DNA from 2 places in the Bacillus sp. GB_SG_008 genome. Region 1 is predicted to be linked to the other one. Evidence: a T-box and tRNA genes for the amino acid it is inferred to sense, from the RefSeq annotation. Region 1 holds a T-box; the other holds one or more tRNA genes.

Region 1 (3,425 bases):
TTACGTATCATTGACTTTCTAAGTGGCACTGTATATGCAATCGGCGGGGACATTCAAAAATTAGGTCCAAAAACATTTATATGTACGCCGGATAATGTAGACATTGTTGGAGCAATTTCTGAATTGTTCGGTGAAGAGGAAGATACAAATATAAAGAGGTGGTAGTGCGCTATGCTGATGATTTTACAAATTTTGCTCTATGTAATAAAAATTTATTCTTGGGCGCTTATTATCTATATCCTACTATCTTGGTTTCCGGGAGCAAGAGAATCGACATTCGGAGAATTTTTAGCACGCATTTGCGAGCCGTATTTGGAACCGTTTCGCCGTTTTATCCCGCCAATTGGAATGATTGATATTTCACCAATTGTAGCAATTATTGTACTAAATTTAGCTAGTTCAGGATTGATACGCGTATTTGAATTTTTTGTGAGGTAAGAGGATATATACATGAGCATCTATGAACATTTTAGATCTGAAGAAACAGTTTTCGTTGATAAAGTGTTAGAATGGAAGCAAGCGGCAGAGGAATATCATCAAGTGAAACTTACTGATTTTCTTGACCCACGTGAACAGCAAATTGTTTCTATGATTGTTGGACATCAAGGAGATGCTGCGTTTCAGTTCTATGGAGCTACTCCGAGTGCAGAAAGAAAGCGGGCATTAATTTATCCAAATTATCTTATGCCGAATGAGGAAGAGTTTCAAGTAGAAGTATTAGAAATTGACTATCCTTCTAAATTTTATACACTGGAACATCGTCAAATATTAGGAGCATTTATGTCTCTTGGATTAAAGAGAGAAAAATGCGGAGATATTTGGCTCCAGCAAAATCGTGCCCAAATAGTAGTTGCAAAAGAAGTTGTTTCGTACATAGAAATGAATTTACAATCAATTGGAAGAACAAAAGTGTCTTTAGCACCTGTGTCATCTGATCATGTGTTACATATGCAAGAACAGTGGGATGAAAAATCGGGGACAGTTTCGGCGCTTCGATTAGATGTACTAATAGCGGAAATGTTTCATATATCTCGTCAAAAAGCACAGCCTTTTATTAAAAATGGTCTTGTAAAAGTGAATTGGAAAGTAGTTGAGCAATCTGCGTATGATTGTTTTCCAGGAGATGTATTTTCTGTCAGAGGTTATGGCAGAGGTAAATTACTCACTGTTGATGGAAAAACAAAACGCGATAAATGGAGAATTTTGTATGGAATCTTAAAATGATTTCTTTTTTTAGAAGGAAAATCTCCCATTTTGTCGAAGAAAAGATATAATTAAAAAAAGGAAATTTTAGATAACCTACTTGGAGGTGGCGTTTGTGCCGTTAACACCGTTAGATATTCATAATAAAGAATTTAGTCGTGGCTTTCGCGGCTATGATGAGGATCAAGTAAATGAATTTCTTGATCAAGTCATTAAAGATTATGAATTAGTGATTCGTGAGAAGAAAGCGTTAGAAGAAAAAGTCGCACAACTAGAAGGGAAATTAGAGCATTTCTCCAATATTGAAGATACATTAAATAAATCTATTGTTGTAGCGCAAGAAGCAGCAGAAGAAGTAAAACGTAATGCACAAAAAGAAGCAAAGTTAATTGTTCGTGAAGCAGAGAAAAATGCGGACCGTATTATTAACGAAGCGTTAGTAAAATCAAGAAAAGTGGCATTTGACATTGAAGAATTGAAAAAGCAAGCGAAAGTGTTCCGTACACGTTTCCGTATGCTAATAGAAGCACAGCTTGAAATGTTAAACAATGATGATTGGGACAAGCTAATTGAGTTAGAAGAAGAAGTAGATGAACTTCTTAAGAAAGAAGAAACAGTGTAAGCTTGACGTTTTTCTCATTATTACATATAATTCTATACAACATAATTTTTTAGAAAAACGAAGATAGGGATAAGTACTTTTTTCATACCTTATATAGCGAACTGAGGACGGTGGAAGCTCAGAATAAGGAGAGAATGGGAATATCACCCTGGAGTTCCTCGCTGAATAATAAAGTAAGCGCAGGCGTGTATTCGCGTTAAGAATATAAAGAGGATTGCTATATGTAGTAGTCTACTAGGGTGGTACCGCGGGAGACCTTCTCGTCCCTTTTTTGGGGGATGAGAAGGTCTCTTTTTTATTCCATTTATTTAGAAAAAATGCCTTTCTTTTATATATTTAAGGAGGAGTTAAGCATGGAGTACAAAGATACATTATTAATGCCAAAAACAGAATTTCCAATGCGTGGAAATTTACCGAAACGTGAGCCTGTAATGCAAGAAAAATGGGCTGAAATGAACATTTATGAAAAAGTACAAGAACGTACAAAGGGGCGTCCGCTATTTGTACTACATGACGGACCTCCATATGCGAATGGTGACATTCATATGGGACATGCGTTAAATAAAGTGTTAAAAGACTTTATTGTTCGTTACAAATCAATGACTGGATACAGTGCACCATATGTACCAGGATGGGATACACATGGTTTACCAATTGAACAAGCTTTAACAAATAAAGGCGTTAAGCGTAAAGAAATGACAGTTGCTGAGTTCCGTAAACTTTGTGAAGAATACGCATATGAGCAAGTAAGCCGTCAGCGTGAGCAATTTAAACGTTTAGGTGTACGTGGTGATTGGGATAATCCATACATTACATTAAAGCCAGCGTACGAAGCACAGCAAATTAAAGTATTTGGTGAAATGGCGAAAAAGGGCTACATCTATAAAGGACAAAAACCTGTTTACTGGTCTCCGACAAGTGAATCTGCATTAGCAGAAGCGGAAATAGAATATAAAGATAAAAAATCTGCATCTATTTACGTAGCATTCCCTGTTAAAGATGGAAAAAATGTTTTAGAAGGCGACGAGAAGTTCATTATTTGGACAACAACACCTTGGACATTGCCAGCTAACTTAGGTATTTCTGTTCATCCAGAACTTGAATATAGCATTGTAAAAGTAGATGGTGCAAAATATATCATTGCTTCTGAGCTATTTGAAGCAGTTTCAAAAACATTAGAGTGGGAAAACACAGAAGTTATTAAAACAGTAAAGGGTAGCGAACTTGAGTATACAGTGGCTAAGCATCCATTTTATGACCGTGATTCTCTTGTTATGCTTGGTGAGCACGTTACAACAGATGCTGGTACAGGTTGTGTACATACAGCACCAGGACACGGGGAAGATGACTTCCTTGTTGGGAAACAATATGGCTTAGAAGTTCTTTGTCCAGTTGATGATAAAGGTGTATTAACAAGTGAAGCGCCTGGATTTGAAGGGTTATTCTACGATAAAGCAAATAAACCAATCACGGAAAAATTAGAAGAGGTTGGTGCGTTATTAAAATTAACATTTATTACGCATTCTTATCCACACGACTGGAGAACGAAACAGCCAATTATTTTCCGTGCAACTGCACAATGGTTTGCATCTATTGAAGC
Region 2 (3,425 bases), 340 kb from region 1:
CGCTTCAACTTTATGGCGGCGACCGATGTTTCCTGGGTTGATACGAACTTTGTCAATACCGCCTTCAATTGCTTTTAATGCTAGGCGATAGTCAAAATGAATATCAGCAACAAGAGGGATATTAATTTGTTTTTTAATATCAGCAATTGCGTCTGCAGCGCGCTCATCTGGAACGGCTACACGGACAATTTGACAACCTGCTTCTTCTAAACGTTTAATTTCGGCAACTGTTGCTTCCACATCATGCGTTTTTGTTGTTGTCATACTTTGTATAATTAATTCATTATTACCGCCGATTGTTAAATTTCCAACTTTAACAGGACGTGTTTTTGTACGATGAGTTATTTCATTCACGAATAGATCGCTCTCCTTATAAAAGAAGTTTCTTATTTTGTAGACAAATACATTTATATTGTATGCAATATTTGTCTCGTGAAGCCAAATGTCTAGCTTCACTTTTTCTATTGTATCAGCGCTTTGCTGCAATTGACAAGAATTATGTGATACTGTTATGGATAGAGAGGGAATTTGTATTTTTTTCCAATTTGTAATTTTGCAGGAGATTCACTTTGGTTTAATCCTTTAAAATCTGTAACAACCTTTTCAATAGAAGGGATTTTTTTTTTGTTAATTTCCTCTGTAATGGATAGAACGGTATCGCCTGTTTTTACTTCAATGATTTTATATTTTGTTGATGATATATTTTCTTTTTGGTCGTTTTTTGAAGCTTTAGCCGAAGTTTCTTTTGTTTTGGAATATGTATGAAGTAACGGTAAAGTGCCGATTGTCATATCGTAGTACAAGACGTAACCGAGAACAAGCAACAATAAGACACCGCCAAGTCTTTTCATATTTCTTCACTCCTTTGTAGAGAAATATATGCTTGTCCAAAAAAAAAATGCCTTGAAGGCATTTTTTATAGTGAATTTTTTTCTTTTGGTTTTGGTACTTCTTTTATTGTTAAATAAAGAACAATCAGAACAACGGTAATAAATAGGAACAACGAGCCTGGGACGTTAATTTTTAACAAATCCATTATCATAAAGAATATAGTTGGGATTGTATAGCTGTAGGCAGTTAATGTCCAAATTTGTTTGTACGATAGTTTACGCTGTCCGCTCATTGCAGAACCGATAAATGCTAATAGCGTAACGCCAAGGAATGTAATGAAGAGCTGGAATAAGTAAATAAGTGTTCCGATAACGAACATAGCAACTGGATATATGCTATCGACAAATGAAACTAATTCTTGAATATCTTTCTTTTCAAAAGTTGTATTTCCTAAGTCACTATATGGAAATGATTGTGTTTTTTGTTCTGCTGTTGAAATCACTTTATCTTTTAAGATGAACACACCATCTCGGTTGGGATATGCACTTGCATCCGTTGCATTTGGGTCAAATACAAAAATAAAATCTGTGTCATCTTTTACAATGGGTTTGTCGATGTCTGCGTGAAGTTCGCCATTTTCAATTTTAAAATCAGGTACATCTTTTTCAATAGAATGATTAACTAGACTAATACCATCTTGAATGAAACTTCCAAATAGAATCGTTTTTGGAACGGTAGCAAGTAAACATAGCAACATTATGTAAAGAATCGTTTTTCCGATTTTTTGAAAACGAAAAAGTGCCATCTCTTTTGGTGCATATAAGCTTTTAAACAGTTGCGTAAATATGGACATGAATTCACTTCCTTCTTTTAAATATATTGATTTACCATCTCATTGTAACGTACGTTTCTAAAGAATCACAAGATATATCATGTGTGATAGGAAAATACAATTGACACATTTCTTTTTATTATGGTAAATTTATCTTACATTTTTATATATACTTATACATTCCATGGTAGTTTAGCTGACTAGAGCATACAGGATGCCTTAGTAGTTATTCGTATATATTGTGGACCCTTAGCTCAGCTGGTTAGAGCAGACGGCTCATAACCGTCCGGTCGTAGGTTCGAGTCCTACAGGGTCCATATCCATTTCATATATTGATACATAACACATAAGCTTCCTTATAGAAGGAAGCTTTTTTTACAAAAAGTATGAGCATTTCGTTTGAAAAGAAATGGAAAATTTGCTACTTTAATGTTAGCGAGGCAATACGTTAAATTTGTTTTCAGCCCTATGTAATTAGGGTAAAATGAATTTGTATGCCGAGTCATTATCGGCAAATACATACAATGGGAGGAATATAACAATGGCAAAACATGAATTACCAAATTTACCTTATGCGTATGATGCATTAGAACCTCATTTTGACAAAGAAACAATGAACATCCATCATACAAAACATCACAACACATACGTAACAAACTTAAATGCTGCATTAGAAGGACATGCGGAATTAGCAGAAAAAAGCATTGAAGAATTAGTTGCAAACTTAAACGAAGTGCCAGAGGCAATTCGCACAGCAGTACGCAATAACGGTGGTGGACATGCAAACCACTCTTTATTCTGGACAATCCTTTCTCCAAATGGCGGCGGACAACCAGTAGGTGAACTTGCAGGCGCAATTGAAGCAAAGTTCGGCAGCTTTGATGCATTTAAAGAAGAGTTTGCAAAAGCAGGCGCAACTCGCTTCGGTTCTGGTTGGGCATGGCTTGTTGTAAACAATGGTGAATTAGAAGTAACAAGCACACCAAACCAAGATACTCCATTAATGGAAGGTAAAACTCCAGTTTTAGGACTAGACGTTTGGGAGCATGCATACTACTTACATTACCAAAATCGTCGTCCTGACTACATCGGTGCATTCTGGAACGTTGTAGATTGGAACGCAGTTGAAAAACGTTACCAAGACGCAAAATAATTATAATTGTAAAAGCTAGGAGATGCTTCTCCTAGCTTTTTTTGTTTTCTTACACCGGTCCGATTGGTAGAGCTCACATCAATGGAGAAAAACGTTCCGTTGAAAGAAGTTTCACTTTACCCCTTCTTCTTTACATAATTGTGTTCTTCTTTGGAAGACTAGAACATGAAGTAAAGGAGAGTTCATATGAAATGGAAACATTTAATTGGCGATGTTGAGGTGAATCGTGACTTAGTATTATTACTCATAATTGGCGGGTTATATGCGTTGGCTATTTCATTGTCGAATACGTTTGTTAATATTTATTTATGGAAACAAACGAAGGACTTTGTGAATATTGGCCTTTATAATTTAGCAAGCGTTATTTTACAACCACTGACATTTATTGTTGCCGGAAAATTAGCGAAACGAGTAGATCGTACGATTTTGCTCCGAATCGGTGTGACAACATTAGCTATTTTTTTTATTGTTGTGTTACTAACAGGAACAAATGCTTCGCAGTATATTTTACTAATCGGCAGTTTACTTGGAATGGGATATGGATTTTACTGGCTCTCATTTAATTTATTAACATTTGAAATTACAGAGCCGGAGACACGTGATTTTTTT

Evidence for each region. The T-box of region 1 lies ahead of ileS (isoleucine--tRNA ligase). A T-box ahead of a tRNA ligase gene usually reads a tRNA of that ligase, here a tRNA-Ile.
Region 2: it encodes a tRNA-Ile, which carries the amino acid that the T-box ahead of ileS (isoleucine--tRNA ligase) is inferred to sense. The anticodon was not compared.

The regions. Positions count from the first base shown of each region.
Region 1 covers NZ_JBPZSK010000001.1:838,225-841,649, forward strand. The annotation lists gene ACTDJC_RS04325 (cell division protein SepF) at 1-165, shown strand, start outside; gene ACTDJC_RS04330 (YggT family protein) at 172-438, shown strand; gene ACTDJC_RS04335 (RNA-binding protein) at 451-1,224, shown strand; gene divIVA (septum site-determining protein DivIVA) at 1,319-1,825, shown strand; T-box leader at 1,877-2,096, shown strand; gene ileS (isoleucine--tRNA ligase) at 2,179-3,425, shown strand, end outside.
Region 2 covers NZ_JBPZSK010000001.1:495,514-498,938, forward strand. The annotation lists gene ispG (flavodoxin-dependent (E)-4-hydroxy-3-methylbut-2-enyl-diphosphate synthase) at 1-354, opposite strand, end outside; gene ACTDJC_RS02430 (hypothetical protein) at 510-851, opposite strand; gene ACTDJC_RS02435 (DUF1189 domain-containing protein) at 917-1,684, opposite strand; tRNA gene ACTDJC_RS02440 (tRNA-Ile) at 1,907-1,980, shown strand; gene sodA (superoxide dismutase [Mn]) at 2,205-2,816, shown strand; gene ACTDJC_RS02450 (MFS transporter) at 3,003-3,425, shown strand, end outside.